DNA from 2 places in the Streptomyces sp. NPDC020299 genome. Region 1 is predicted to be linked to the other one. Evidence: riboswitches for the same ligand, from Rfam matches in the RefSeq annotation. Region 1 holds a riboswitch; the other holds the start of a gene.

Region 1 (7,611 bases):
GCCGCGCAAACCTTCCCCTGGATGGACGTCTTCGTCACCGGCCCGCAGGCCCAGTCGTCGGACCGGTTCAACGCCGACATCACCGCCGTCCTCGACCTGCCCACCTACATCCGCGACCGCTACTCCGACGCGGTCGGCGAGGTCGAGAGGGCCGAGGGCGAGAGCGACCACGAGATGCGGATGCGGGTGATGTGCTACCTGCACCTGACGCGCTTCGTCCGGATGCTCCTGGAGCGCAAGGACCGGATCAGCATGGCTGTCGGGCTGGAGGTCCGGGTCCCCTTCTGCGACCACCGCCTCGTGGAGTACGTCTACAACACCCCGTGGTCGTTGAAGACCTTCGACGGCCGGGAGAAGAGCCTGCTCCGCGCCGCGACGGCCGACCTGCTGCCCAAATCGGTACTGAACCGGGTGAAGAGCTCCTACCCCGCCACCCTGGACCCGCACTACAACAGCGCGCTGCTGCAGCAGTCCAAGGAACTGCTCACGACCAACGACCCGGTCTTCGACCTGGTCGACCGCAGCTGGCTGGAGGACATCACGCAGCAGGACTCGGCCTCCATGCCGATCCACGTCCGCAACGGCATGGAGCGCGTGCTCGACCTGAGCACCTGGCTGGACATCTACCGCCCCGAACTCCGCCTCTGACACCGAGTTCCGGTCGATTGCGGACGGCTCCGAGACAGCACCGCCGTTGCCTGCGAACGGACACGGTCGCAGGCAACGGCGGGCAGTCGGCAGCATTCACCGTGTCAATATCCGATCAGGGAACGCGCTGAAAAGCCTCCCAGTCAACCTATTTCCCGGGCTGCGATAAGGATTCGACCAGATCGCAGCGAGCTCTTGACGTAAATCACATGTAAGGAGAGCGTTGTGTCGGAATCCGTTAATTCTCAGGGATTCAGCGACGAGGTCGAGCTGCGTCGAATCAACCGCGCCACCGTCGAGCGCTACATGAATACCAAGGGTCAGGACCGGCTGCGTCGGCACGAGCTGTTCACCGAGGACGGCATCGGTGGTCTGTGGACCACTGACACCGGTGAACCCGTCGCCACCCATGGCAGGGACCGGCTGGCCGAACACGCCGTCTGGTCGCTGAAGTGCTTCCCGGACTGGGAGTGGTACAACATCCAGATCTTCGAGACCCAGAACCCCAACCATTTCTGGGTGGAGTGCGACGGTCGCGGAAAAATTCTCTTCGGCGACTACCCGGAGGGGTACTACGAGAATCACTTCCTGCACTCGTTCGAGCTGGAGAACGGCAAGATCAAGCGGGAGCGGGAGTTCATGAACCCGTTCCAGCAGTTGCGGGCTCTAGGCATTCCGGTTCCGGAAATCAAGCGCACCGGAATACCGGCCTGACAGGTACAACAACACCGCTGGATCGGAGTACGTCTTGGAAGACGTAAAGCGGGAGATTCGTATACGCGGGGCATCGCAGCAACCCGAATGGAGCGACCTTTCACAGGCTGGCCGGGTGGGCGAGTCACTTGCCACGCGCCCCACTCTCATACAGGCCGACGACCTGGCCACGCTGCGGACTCTGCTGGGCAGGGCGGCGCTCGGCGAAGCCATGGTGCTGCAGTCCGGTGACTGCGCCGAGGACCCGCGGGAATGCACACGCCACCATGTCGCACGGAAGATCGCGCTGCTCGACCTGCTCGCCGGGGCGCTCGGCCTGATCACCGGTAAACCCGTCCTGCGGGCAGGACGTATCGCGGGGCAGTTCGCCAAGCCCCGTTCCAAGCCCACCGAAGTGATCGACGGCGCCGAACTCCCTGTTTTCCGGGGACACATGGTCAACGGCCCGGAGCCCGACCCCGAAAGGCGCCGGCCCGATCCACTGCGCATCCTCACCGGCTACATGGCCGCCTGTGACATCGTCGAGCACCTGGGCTGGCGCGACCGCGCCGCAGGGCGCGAGGTCGTGGAGGCGCTGGTGTGGACCAGCCATGAGGCACTGCTGCTGGACTACGAGATACCCATGCTGCGCATGGACGACAAGGGCCGGATGTTCTTGGGCTCGACCCACTGGCCGTGGATCGGCGAGCGCACCCGCCAGGTCGACGGCGCCCACGTTGCCCTGCTCGCCGAGGTGAGCAACCCCGTGGCGTGCAAGGTCGGCCCCACCATGGAGCCCGACGAACTGCTCGCCCTGTGCGAGAAGCTCGACCCGTGGCGCGACCCCGGGCGGCTCACCCTCATCGCACGGATGGGAGCCGACGCTGTCAGCGACCGGCTGCCCCGCCTCGTGGAAGCCGTACGCGGCGCGGGTCACCCCGTCATCTGGCTCAGCGACCCCGTGCACGGCAACACCGTCACTGCGCCCGGCGGTTACAAGACACGGCTCGTGGAGACCGTCTCGCTTGAGGTGTCCCGCTTCGTCCAGGCCGTGCGCGCCGGCGGCGGCGTCGCCGGCGGACTGCACCTGGAGACGACGCCGGACGACGTCACCGAGTGCGCCTTCACCGAGGCCGATCTCGACTCCGTCGGGGACCGCTACACATCCTTCTGTGATCCCCGCCTCAACCCGTCGCAGGCCCTCGCCGTGGTCTCGTCCTGGACCGTCGGCACCGCCTGAACCGACGGCTTCTCTGCCTCTTTCTCCCTGCTCCCCTGTGCACGAAGCACACGCGCATCAAGCCAGGAGTAGGAGCCATCACTGGCATGCCCTCTATGTCCCCCTACTCGTTACCCGCCGAAGGAGACCTCCCCCGGCTGTCGTGTCCTCGAGCGCCGAACCCGACTGGAGTGGCCCTGGTCTGGAACCAGCGCCACCTGCTCCACGCCCTGCGCGAGTTCGAACAGCCCTACAACTCCCACCGGCCCCACCAAGGCATCGCAGACGCCCGCCCGCTGCACCCCCTGCCACCGCCGATCACCGACCCGGACGCCATCGCCCACCTCGACATACGACAACGCGAGCGCGTCGTTCACGAAGCGCGTCCATGTCCATCCGAGCCCCGAGGACCTGCGCGCCGCCTCGGATCACCTCATGGTTCTGCTCGGCTTCGAGGACGACGCGGCTGCCTGAACATACCTGATGGTCGTGAGAGAAACCTGCTTCACGATCAGCGTAAACACGGTCTGACCTGCTGTGATATGTGGATCATTAGAGCGTACCCCCATCATAACGTTACGTACATCCTGTACATTTTTTACAGATGCCGATCCATCGGAGACGGCTCTGCCGTGAGGAGGGGTATGCCATGACCCGACCGTTCGCCCGCCACGTCCTGCCCGAGTTCACCGAGCGCACGAGCACCGGTCACCGCACGCTCGATCCGTACTCGAAGCTGCTGGAGGGGCGGATCGTCTTCCTCGGGACACCGGTCGACGACGCCTCGGCCAACGACGTCATGGCGCAGTTCATGCATCTGGAGCACGACGCCCCCGACCGGGACATCTCGCTGTACATCAACTCCCCCGGCGGCACGTTCAGCGCGATGACGGCGATCTACGACACCCTGCGGTACATCAGCTGCGACGTGCAGACGATCTGCCTGGGGCAGGCGGTGTCGTCCGCCGCGGTGCTGCTCGCGGCCGGTACGCCGGGCAAGCGGTTCGCGCTGCCGGGCGCGCGGCTGGTGCTCCGGCAGCCGGCGCTGCCCGAGCCGACGCAGGGTCAGCCGAGCGATCTGTTCATCCAGGCGGAGGAGCTGACCCGGATGCGCGGCCTGCTGGAGGGGATGCTCGTTCACCACACCGGCCGCACCCCGGACCAGGTCCACGCCGACCTCGAGCGGGACCTGATGCTGGACGCCCGGGGCGCGTTGGAGTACGGGCTGGTGGACGGAATCATCCCCAGCCGCAGGGCGTCGCACACCGCCGCTCCGGACGCGGGGTGAGCCGCCGATGCTGCCACCGGAACTGCCGCCGCTGCCGGCCCTGACCCGCGCCGAGGGCGAGTTGATCGACCGTTACCTGGACGTGGTCGACCTGCTGGGGCGTATCAACCCGGCGCAGCACGGTGACACCTACCGTGGACTGCGGGCCGCCCAGGCGCTGGTGCGCAAGGCGGTGGAACTGTGCGACGCGCTGACGCTGATGCACCAGCGGGGCGAGACGGAGCTGCACGCGGCCACCCTGGCCCGGGCGCTCAGGGTGCTGGACGGCGAGCGCCGTACCGCGCGCGTCACCGTGCCCCCGGACGGCGCCGGTTGACGCTTGCGGGCTCGGGTCTGAGTCGAAACGGCCCAAAAGACGTACCCACGTTCGGAGTAGCAGCGCATCCTTTTCCAGGGTCTCCGAAGTTGCGCGAACCGCCCGGGCGATGACCGCCGGGAGAGGCTTCTGCCCTGGTCGGAGGGTGCGCGGCTGTCCCGTCAGCGGCTCGAGCACACACCTGTCCACCCGAACGGGCGAGTGGTGAGTAACACCACAAATCCCTGGTTCCGTTGGGATTTTCAGACAGTTGTGGGCGAAGATCCCTGTCTGACGACAAGCCCCCGCCACAACGGCGGGGCGATCCGAGCGGACGCCGAGTCCTGCCGCCGCCCGGATGACCGGTCGACAGGAGTGGATCGGCAGGAGTGGAGGACCCGAGCAAGACGGGTCGCCGGAGCGGACATCCGTTCGCTTCCGAGCAGCCCTTGGGGTGAAGCCGCGGCAACGCGGCCGGGCAACTTCGCCAGCCCGAATCCGACAGGTCATCCTTCACAGGCGGCTGACGAAGGGTTGCGCATGACTGCGCTCAATCGTGTCCCGTCGCTCATGGTCCGGGCCGGTACGGCCTCGGCCTTCGCCATCGCCGCCGTCGGCGGCTCGATAGCGGTACCCGGTGTCGCCCCCGACGCCGCCGCCGCGACTCCGGCGACGAAGGCACTCCAGATCGCGGCGTCCAAGAAGGGCTCCCCGTACAAGTGGGGCGCCACCGGGCCGCGCAGGTTCGACTGCTCGGGGCTCACGCTGTACTCGTTCAAGAAGGCGGGCAAGACCCTGCCGCGGACGGCCGCCCAGCAGTACAACAAGACCCACCACATCTCGGCCGGCAACCGCAAGGCCGGAGACCTGGTCTTCTTCCATTCGGGGTCGAACGTCTACCACGTCGGCATCTACGCCGGAAAGGGGAAGATCTGGCACGCCCCCAAGACGGGCGACGTGGTGAAGCTGCAGAAGATCTGGACGCGGAGCGTCTGGTACGGCCGCGTCAGCTGACCGGCCGTCACGCCTCGCGCGGCTCCGGGTACAGGGCCACCCCGGAGCCGTGCTCGGCCGTGAGGCGCCCTCTCAGGGGCGGTGCGGGACCGGACAGCCCCGCACCGCCCCTAGGGCCTGTCTGACAATTCCCGCCTGCCCCGCGGCGTCTGGCACGCACTCCCCCACGCTCGGCTTCGCTCGCGCGGGGGGACCCCCATGCCGCGTTGCCGAACCACCCACGTGGCTCCGCCACGAGGGCGCTCCGGCGCCTTGCGATCGCACGCTCCCCCACGCTCGAACGCGCTCGCGCGGGGGGACCCCCATCGCCGCCGCGGGGCCCGCCCTTCGGGCGGACGACGGGAATTGTCAGACAGGCCCTAAGGCTCCTGCTGCCCCGTTGTCGTGACCGGCCGGGCCGGTACCGACCACGGCAGCTCGATGAGGACGGTCTTGCCCCCCTCGCGGGTGCGCCGCACCCTGAGCCGGCCGCCGCACTCGACAGTCAGCCAGCGGATGATGACCAGGCCGCGGCCGTTGTCCTGCTGCACGGCCGCGGGGAGTCTCCTCGGGAGACGGGGATGGCTGTCGGTGACACCGATGCGCAGGTGCTCGTCACGGTCGAGCGCGAGGTCCACCGTGAAGGTGGGTGACTGCCCGAAGGTGTGCTGCACGGCGTTGGTGGCGAGTTCGGAGACGATGAGCCGGACGGTGTCGGCCGTGTCGGTGTCCGACGGCAGGCCCCACTCCGCGAGGGTGCCCACGACATAGGTGCGGGCCGCGGCGACCGAGGCGGGATCGCTCGGCAGAGTGACGGATGCTTCCAGATGGTCTGCCATGGCGACGTCGCCCCTTTCCCACGGGACCGGAGTCCGACACGGAGCGGATGGTTCGAGTACGGTCCCGGACTGGTGCTTCATCGCCAGACTGCCATCAGCACGCCGGTCAGCGGGTGGGATCCACCAGGATATGCATATATCTGTCGCTCGAAGCGGTGAACTCTGCGACGGCAGACCGTATTCGAGCGGCACGTAAGGAGTAATGGCGAGTAAGGAGTGGCCCATGCAGAACGGTCCCGCGGTGCGCCGCCGGAAACTGGGCGACGAACTGCGCACGCTGCGCACCGGCGCGGGCCTCACCAGCGGTGAGGCCGCCCGTCTGGTGGGCTGGCACCAGTCGAAGGTGAGCCGGATCGAGACGGGCGCCAGCGGGGTGAAATCGGCCGATGTGCGGTTACTCCTGGACGCCTACGGGGTGACGGACCGCCAACTGCGTGAGTTGCTGATGGTGCTGGCGGGATCGGACGAAGGCGGCGGCCGGCACCACTGGTGGCACGCCTACCGGGGGGTGCTGCCACCCACCTACCGTGACTTCATCAGCCTGGAGTCGCAGGCGAGCGGGATGCGCACCCTGGAGACATCGGTGGTCCCTGGGCTGCTGCAGACGCCGGAGTACGCCCGTGCCGTCACCCGGGCGGCCGTGAGCGGGAGCCCCGACGACACCGACGACACCGAGGAGCGGCTGGACGCGCTGGTGGAGGTGCGGCTGGCCAGGCAGGACGTGCTGCGGTCGGATCCGCCGCTGGAGCTCAGCGCCGTCCTGGACGAGGGGGTGCTGCGGCGGGAGGTCGGCGGACCGGATGTGATGGCGCGGCAGCTTGAGCGGCTCGCCGAGGCGGCGCGTCTGCCGCAGGTGCGCCTCCAGGTGTTGCCCTTCTCCGCCGGGGCGCATATCGGTATCACCGGCCCTTTCGTTATCTTCTCATTTCCGCGCACTTCTGATCTGGACGTGGTTGTTCTCGACCACTTGACGAGTAGCCTCTACCTCGAGCGGAAAGAAGACCTCCGGGCCTACTCAGAGGCCTTCAACTCCCTTCAGGTCCAAGCCCTTTCACCCGAGGACTCGTTGGATTACATCGCCGGGACAATTGACGGCGCGTAAGGAGGCACCATGTCTGCACTGCCTCGGAACGTACCTTCCAGCACCGACCTGCACGACGTGGGGTGGCTGCGCAGCAGCTACAGCACCGGAGCGAACAACTGTGTGGAGACGGCGAGGCCGCACTCCGGTCCCTGGACCGGACTGCTCGCCGTACGCGACTCCAAGGACCCGGCCGGCCCCGCGCTGCTCTTCTCCCCCGGGAGCTGGGCGGGGTTCCTCGCCGCGCTCCGCTGATCAGTTTCCGTCCAGGCGGCGCACGGCCGTGTCACGCCGACTCATGGTCGCGTCTCGCCGATCACTCGTACAGCGCGTTCGATCTCGGCCCCGGAGAGGTCCGCTCGGGCGGTCAGCCTGAGCCGTGAGATGCCGTCGGGCACGGAAGGAGGACGGAAGCAGCCCACGGCCAGGCCTGCCGCCCGGCAGTCGGCCGCCCAGCGCAGGGCCCCCTCCGGGGACGGGGCACGCACGGAGACGACCGCGGCGTCCGGGCGCACCGCCTCAAGGCCCGCGGCCGTCAGGCGCGCGTGCAGTTCC
Region 2 (7,611 bases), on a different contig from region 1:
GGCGATGTCCTCGGCCAGCCCCAGCCGGGCCGCCCGCTCCCTGAGCCGCAGCACGGGCAGGGTCGGGATGCCCTCTCGCAGGTCGGTGCCCGGGGTCTTGCCGGACTCGTGGGAGTCGGAGGCGATGTCCAGCACGTCGTCGGCGAGCTGGAAGGCGACGCCGAGCCGCTCGCCGTACTGGGTGAGGACGTCCACGACCGTCTCGTCGGCCCCGGACATCATGGCGCCGAAGCGGCAGGAGACCGCCACCAGCGATCCGGTCTTGCCGCCGAGGACGTCCAGGTAGTGCTCGACCGGGTCGCGGCCGTCCTGCGGCCCCGCCGTTTCCAGGATCTGCCCGGTGACCAGCCGCTCGAACGCCAGGGCCTGTACCCGTACGGCCTCGGGGCCGAGGTCGGCGAGGATCTGGGAGGCGCGGGCGAAGAGGAAGTCGCCGGTGAGGACGGCGACGGAGTTGCCCCAGCGGGTGTTCGCGCTGTCCACTCCGCGGCGCACCGCGGCCTCGTCCATGACGTCGTCGTGGTAGAGCGTCGCGAGGTGGGTGAGCTCGACGACGACGGCCGAGGGCACGATCCCCGGCGCGTACGGGTCCCCGAACTGCGCCGCGAGCATCACGAGCAGCGGCCGGAACCGCTTCCCGCCCGCGCGCACGAGGTGCTGCGCGGCCTCGGTGATGAAGGGGACCTCACTCTTGGTGGCTTCGAGCAGTCCCTCCTCGACAGCCGCCATTCCGGCCTGGACATCGGCTTCCAGAGCCTGGTCCCGCACGCTAAGCCCGAACGGCCCGACGACGGTCACGAGGGGTCTCCTGTCTGCTGGTGCCTGCTGGCGATCACACGGTTTGTCGATAGGTCGCTGCCCTCACTCAAGTCAGCGTATCCGGTCAGCTTTCGATCACCGAGGGCGCCCACTGTTACAGGCCGGGCGCTATCGGATCACGCCCGTTATGTTTTCGATCGGTCGATAAGCACAGATATTTATCGACTTACACGGAAGTACGACATGACTGCGCCGCTTGGAGCAGTTGGCCTTCCACTCCCTCACCCGATGCGCTACCCGATGCGGCGCCCCTCATGTCCTATTTGCCGTAAATGCTATTCCGTGAATTGGGTCACTTCGGCCGATCGGGACACCCCACCGCCCGGCACCGGCACACCGCTTGCCGCCATTGGGCAGTTGAGGGTTGGCAGACGCAAAGGATCAAGCGCCTCATACGCCTCACAACAAGGTCAACTAGGACTTTATGTGAATCCGGCGCTTGTTCAGGACATGTGCTCTCGCATACGTTCCCGGCCGTCGGGCGGAACGCCGAATCCTGCCGCCGCCCGTCACACCCATCGACGAACTCATTCACGACGGCAGGAGCGGGGGACCCAGGTTTGCCGCCGGTACGGGCGACACCCGTCGTCCCGGAACGGCTAGGGGTGAAGCCGCACCGCCTTCGGGCGGCGCGGCCGGGCACCTCCCAGCCCGAACCCGACAGCTCACCTCGCAGGCGACGGAGAGGAACTCAGCCATGTCTGCTGCCGCTCAGCACCGTGCCCCCTTCGCCCGCCTCGCCCGCAAGCTCGCCGTCGCCGGTACCGGTGCCGCCGTGCTCGCCCTCCCGCTGATCGGCGCGACCAGCGCCTCCGCGGCCACCACCACGAGCGCCCCCAAGGCCGCCCCCGCGGCCGCCACCACGCTCCCGTACGCGAACAACCTCGACGGCTGGATCCGCGAGTCGCTCGCGATCATGGCGCAGAAGGGCATCCCGGGCTCGTACAACGGCATCTACCGCAACGTGATGCGCGAGTCGTCGGGCAACCCGGTGGCCATCAACCTCTGGGACTCCAACGCGGCCGCCGGTATCCCGTCCAAGGGCCTGCTCCAGGTCATCGACCCCACGTTCGCCAGCTACCACGTGGCCGGCACCTCGTACAACATCTACGACCCGGTCGCCAACATCACGGCCGCCTGCAACTACGCCGCCCACCGCTACGGCTCGATCGACAACGTGTTCGGCGCGTACTGACCGCTCCGCTCCCTTGAGGGAGCGAGCCCCGCTCAGGGAAAGAGTCTTTCGAGGACGACGGCGATGCCGTCGTCCTCGTTCGACAGAGTGATCTCGTCGGCCACCGCCTTCAGCTCGGGGTGGGCGCCGGCCATCGCCACACCGTGGGCGGCCCAGTCGAACATCGGGATGTCGTTGGGCATGTCCCCGAAGGCAAGGGCCCGTTCGGCGCTCAGCCCGAGGTGGTCGGCGGCCAGCGCCAGCCCGGTGGCCTTGTTGACGCCGCACGGCTGGAGCTCGACGGTCCCCGGCCCCGACATGGTGACCGTCGCCAGCGAACCCACGGCCGCGCGGGCCGTGGCGGCCAACTCGTCGTCGGACAGGGCGTGATGCCGCAGCAGGACCTTGCTGATCGGCTCGCACCACAGGTCGTCGCGCCGCCGGACCCGTACGGCGGGCAGTGTGGGGTGGGGCATCAGGTAGCCGGGTTCGACGAGGGTGAGCCCGTCCACCCCGTCCTGGTCGACGGCCGCGTACACCTCCCCCACCTCGGCCTCGATCTTGCCGAGCGCGGTCTCCGCCAGCTCCCGGTCCAGGGTGACCGACCACAGCAGGCGGTGGGCGCCGGCGTCGTACACCTGCGCGCCCTGTCCGCACACCGCGAGACCCGTGCAGCCGAGGTCGTCGAGCAGCGGCCGCACCCGCGGCGCCGGGCGCCCGGTCACCACGAGGTGCCGGGCACCCGCTCTCCCGGCCCTGGCGAGGGCGGCGCGGGAGCGGTCGGAGACGGTGTCGTCGCCTCGCAGGAGCGTTCCGTCGAGATCCGTCGCGACGAGCGAATACGCAGGGCAGGTCAGGGGGGAATATGCGGGGGGTGCGGCCATGATCAGAGAATACGGACACCGCACCCCCACGACTCACCGCTGTTTCCAGCCCCAAGTGGCGCCCGCGGGCTCCTTGATGGCGATTTGACGACGATGTCGAGACGTGTGACGAGACGTGCGTCGGGACGTGTGGCGCAGCCCGTCAGCCGTGTGCCGCCGCGAGGTGCTTGGCCAGACGCGGCGAGGCGAACTCGGTGCCGCAGACGAAGCGCATCACCGGGCCGTACGACGACGCCGCCGGAAGACCGGTGAAGTACAGCCCCGGGACGGAGGAGACGTATCCCGCACTCAGCCGGGGCGCGCCCCGGCTCACCGTGAGCCGGGTGCGCAGCTCATGGCCGAGGAAGTCCATGGCCGCGATGTCCACGCGGTAGCCGGTGGCCGCGATGACGTGGTCGGCGGGGAGCTGGTTGGCCTGCCCGGCGTGGGTGCGGACGGTGAGGACCGGGCTGCCGTCGAAGACGTCCGCGCCGGCCAGCCGCTCGATCTCCTCCACCCCGACCTTGCCCTCGAACCGGTCGCGCAGCCACCAGGCGCCGAGCGGGCCGAGGACGCGGCGGACCAGGTAGTGGCGGGTGCGGGCCGGGAGGTAGCGGTAGGGGTGCGGGTAGTAGCTCAGCGCCCAGAGGGACCAGGCGCGGCCGAAGGGCGACTCGGGGCGCAGCCTCGGCTGGTTCCAGGGCGGGGCCCCGAAGGCGACCCGGCCGCGGCCCCGCGACACCACCCGTACCCGGGCGCCGGCCTCCGCGGCCAGGGCCGCCGTCTCCAGCGCGGACTGGCCGGCGCCGACGACGATCAGTTCCTTGCCGGAGAACCGGGTCAGGTCGTGGTGCTGGGAGCTGTGGGAGACCGGGCCGGTGAGGCTGGGTCCGTCGGGCGCCGCCGACGCCAGCTCGGCCGGGAGGTGGGCCAGTCCGGACAGGCCGGTGGCGACCACCACCGCGCGCGCGGTGAACGACTCACCGGAGTCCAGTTTGAGTTCGAAGCCGCCGCCGGCGCCCCGGTCCACGGACACCACCCGCACCCGCTCCAGGTCGGGCAGCAGCCTCTGCTGGAACCACTCGCCGTAGGCGATGAAGGTCTCGACCGGGATGATGTCCTCGTCGGTGACCAGCCGGCGGACGCCCGCCGCGTCGCAGTAGTCGGCGAGCGCGTGGCCGGGCTGGGGGCAGTCGATGCTGGACGCCACCGGGGTCGACTTCAGGAGCATTCCGGCGGGCATGTGGTCGCGCCAGCTGACCATGGGATCGCCGAAGACGCGGACGGGGATGCCGCGGGCCCGCAGATGGGCCGCGGTGGACAGGCCGAACGGCCCGGCACCGATGACTGCAACCGGTTGATTCACGAAGTCCCTCCCCAGGACGTGTTTTTCCGTCACTTCGTGGTGGTGGATCGTGCACCGGTCCGGACAGCCCGCCCTGGGCGGGCCTCAGCTTCCGGAACCGGTGCCGCTGCCGCGGCGGTTGGTCCGCCACAGCTGATAGAGGTGCTTCGCGCCCGGTCGCACGAAGCGCGCGAGCATCGTGAGGAACGGCAGCGGGTCGTCACCCGCGAGCCAGGCCAGCTCCGTCCCGCTCGCCCGGGTCGGCGCGTGCGGCGTCGTGTAGCCGCTGCGGCGGTAGGCGAGGAGGGCGGGGAGGTCGATGTTCTCCACGATGTAGCGGTGACCGGCCCGCTGTTCCCCCTCCGGAACGGAGCGGCCGGTCAGATCCAGGTGCATGGCGCGTACGACGTCCACGCCGGACTCGTTCTCGAAGAGCCGGAACTGGGCGCCCATGCGGGGGTTGAAGTCGAGGAGTTTGTACTGTCCGTCGCGCCGGTCGAAGCGCAGGTCGAGGTCGATGATGCCGCTGAAGCCGATCTGCTTGATGAAACGTGCGGCGAGGTCCGCGAGTTCCGGGTTGTCGACGACGTACGCGTTCGCCGTCATGCCCGCGTGCGGCGGCCACGAGCGCACCTTGACGCCGGTGAACATCGCGACCGGTGCGGAGTCGGCGTCGAAGCAGGCGTGCACGATCCAGTCCTCGGCGTCCTCCCGGGGCAGGTACTCCTGGAGGATCACGCCGGGGCGCTCGCCCCAGTCGCGGGCGAGGGCGAGCAGGCCCTCACGGGTGGCGATCCTGGTGGTGCCGTTCACGGCGGGCCGTTCGCGCCGCACGAACGCCTCGCGGTTCTTGGCCACCACCGGGTATCGGGCGGTGTCGGCGAAGGCGGCGATCTCCTCGTACGACCGCGGGAAGGCCGCCGACGGGCTGGCGATGCCGTGTTCCACGCACAGTTCGTGCAGCCCCTGTTTGCTGGCCAGCCGGCGCGGCAGGCCGGGGTCGACCCGCGGGAAGAGGAAGCGGTCCGTCAGGTCGTCCTGGTGCTCGGCGATCAGGACGGCGGCCTCTTCGTCGGTGGGGATGAGGACGGTGGGACGGCCGATGCGCCGGCCGATCCGCCTGAGCCCCTCCACCAGGTACTCCGCATCCTCCGCCCCGCTGGTCGGCCAGACGAAGGCGCGGGTGAGGTAACGGGAGGAGGCCGCGGGCGTGTAGCGGTCCTCGGTGATCGCGTACATCGGGACGCCCAGGCGGCCCAGGCTGCGGATGGCGCCGACACCGCCATGGTGCAGGGGATAGTCGCCGAACTTGACGATCAGTCCCGGTACGTCCCTGTCCGCATCGAAAGGCACACCGACGAAAGGCACACCGACGGAATTCCTGGCCACGGGTCCCCCCACGTGTCCCCCCTACGGACCGGACCCACCCCGTCCGTGTCCCCCAAAGGGACGCTAAGCCGGAATTAGCCGCTCCGACAAGGCCTATTGGGACATTGCGAACTCTTTAGACACTACCCGGCACACTGCCCAGGACCTCCGACTCACCCGTAACGTGTGGCCCGACCACATGCAACGGCCTGCAGTGATGGCACCGGATGAGAGCGAGGCAGCACCCCATGCCCCCCTTCGACGTCCCCGAGGGCGACCCCTTCGGCCCGCACAACCTCCCCTACGGCGTTTTCTCCCCCGCCGGTTCGACCGAGCGGCGCGTCGGCGTCCGGCTCGGCGACCACGTGCTCGACGCGGGCGCGGCGGCACGCGCGATCGGCTCGCCGTACGCCTCCCTGCTCGCGCACCCGACCCTCAACCCGCTGCTCGCCGCCGGCCGTACGGCGTGGTCGGACGTACGGCGGGCCCTGACGGCCTGGGTGACGGTGCCCGCACACCGGGAGACGATCGAACCGCTGTTCCACCCCCTGTCCTCGGTGACCCTGCACCTGCCCTTCGAGGTCGCCGACTACGTCGACTTCTACTCCTCCGAGCACCACGCCCGGAACGCGGGCCGTATCTTCCGCCCCGACGCCGAGGACCCCCTGACCCCCAACTGGAAGCATCTCCCGATCGGTTACCACGGCCGCTCCGGGACCGTCGTGGTGTCGGGCACGGACGTCGTACGGCCGTCCGGCCAGCGCAAGGGCCCCGCCGACCCGGCCCCCGTCTTCGGGCCCTCCGTCCGCCTGGACATCGAGGCCGAGGTCGGCTTCGTCGTCGGCGTCCCCTCGGAACGGGGCAGGCCCGTCCCGCTGGGCGACTTCCGGGAGCACGTCTTCGGGCTGTGCCTGCTGAACGACTGGTCGGCGCGCGACATCCAGGCCTGGGAGTACGCGCCCCTCGGCCCGTTCCTCGGCAAGTCCTTCGCCACGTCGGTGTCCGCGTGGATCACCCCGCTGGAGGCACTCGACGACGCGCTGGTGGCGCCGCCCGAGCGGACCCACCCGCCACTGCCGTACCTGGACGACTCCGGTGAGGAGCCCGGCGGTTACGACCTGCGGATCTCCATCGCCGTCAACGGCCACCCGGTGTCCGAGCCGCCCTTCTCCACCATGTACTGGACGGCGGCGCAGCAGCTGGCGCACATGACCGTGAACGGGGCCTCGCTGCGCACCGGGGACCTGTACGGGTCGGGGACCGTGAGCGGGCCCGAGGAGCGGCAGCGGGGCTCACTGCTGGAGCTGACCTGGAACGGTCGTGACCCGCTCGAACTTCCCGACGGCAAGCGGACGTACCTGGAGGACGGGGACGTCGTGACGCTGTCGGCGTGGGCACCGGGGGCGGGCGGGAGCCGGGTGGGGCTGGGGGAGGTCAGCGGCCGTGTCGTAGCAGGCGGTTGAGCGTTGCGGGAGTAAGGGAGCGAAGAGGCCCGGGAGCGGGTGGTGTTTGCCGTCGACGCCTGACTGCGGGCGCCCGTCGGCGTCATACTGGCGTAACAGCGTGCACCACCCGAACCGCCCCCGGGCCGTCCCCGGACCGCCTCTTCGTCCGCCCCTGCTCTGCGACCAGGAACCGGAGCCCCCGGCATGACCGTCTGCCTGCTCCTGCTGAGCGTCGTCGCCCTGACGGCCGCGGTGCCGGTACCGCGCGCGCTGACCCGGGCCGCGTGGCCCGAGCGGGATCCCGTCGTCGCGTTGTGGGTCTGGCAGTGCCTGGTCGCCACCGTACTGCTGTGCTGCCTGACCGCGCTGATGCTGGGCGCCGCCGCCGTCTTCCACACCGTCCGCGACCGCGTCTTCGCCCCCGCGCCGCCCGCCGTGACCGCCGCGTACGACCTCTCCACCGCCCCGGTCTGGGCCGTCGCGCTCACCGCGCTGCTCGCCTGCGGGGCCGCGTGGACCACGGCGATGCTCGCCCGCGAACTCGTCGAGGCCCGCCGTCGCCGCGGCCAGACCCGGGCCCACCTGCGCGAACGCGCA

Evidence for each region. Region 1 has a riboswitch for cyclic di-AMP ahead of ACH45E_RS03410 (C40 family peptidase). Riboswitches for the same ligand answer to the same signal wherever they lie in the genome.
Region 2: it holds a riboswitch for cyclic di-AMP, as region 1 does, so the genes downstream of both, ACH45E_RS36160 (transglycosylase SLT domain-containing protein) here and ACH45E_RS03410 (C40 family peptidase) in region 1, are expected to answer to the same signal.

Annotation. Positions count from the first base shown of each region.
Region 1 covers NZ_JBIRWL010000001.1:720,644-728,254, forward strand. The annotation lists gene asnB (asparagine synthase (glutamine-hydrolyzing)) at 1-648, shown strand, start outside; gene ACH45E_RS03390 (PhzA/PhzB family protein) at 874-1,362, shown strand; gene ACH45E_RS03395 (3-deoxy-7-phosphoheptulonate synthase) at 1,397-2,581, shown strand; gene ACH45E_RS03400 (ATP-dependent Clp protease proteolytic subunit) at 3,210-3,848, shown strand; gene ACH45E_RS03405 (hypothetical protein) at 3,856-4,164, shown strand; cyclic di-AMP (ydaO/yuaA leader) riboswitch at 4,469-4,680, shown strand; gene ACH45E_RS03410 (C40 family peptidase) at 4,684-5,157, shown strand; gene ACH45E_RS03415 (ATP-binding protein) at 5,517-5,975, opposite strand; gene ACH45E_RS03420 (helix-turn-helix transcriptional regulator) at 6,199-7,077, shown strand; gene ACH45E_RS03425 (DUF397 domain-containing protein) at 7,087-7,311, shown strand; gene ACH45E_RS03430 (8-amino-7-oxononanoate synthase) at 7,353-7,611, opposite strand, start outside.
Region 2 covers NZ_JBIRWL010000019.1:9,717-17,327, forward strand. The annotation lists gene ACH45E_RS36155 (polyprenyl synthetase family protein) at 1-798, opposite strand, end outside; cyclic di-AMP (ydaO/yuaA leader) riboswitch at 1,329-1,511, shown strand; gene ACH45E_RS36160 (transglycosylase SLT domain-containing protein) at 1,517-2,014, shown strand; gene ACH45E_RS36165 (HAD family hydrolase) at 2,047-2,877, opposite strand; gene ACH45E_RS36170 (FAD-dependent oxidoreductase) at 3,020-4,222, opposite strand; gene ACH45E_RS36175 (ATP-grasp domain-containing protein) at 4,307-5,554, opposite strand; gene fahA (fumarylacetoacetase) at 5,818-7,032, shown strand; gene ACH45E_RS36185 (M56 family metallopeptidase) at 7,219-7,611, shown strand, end outside.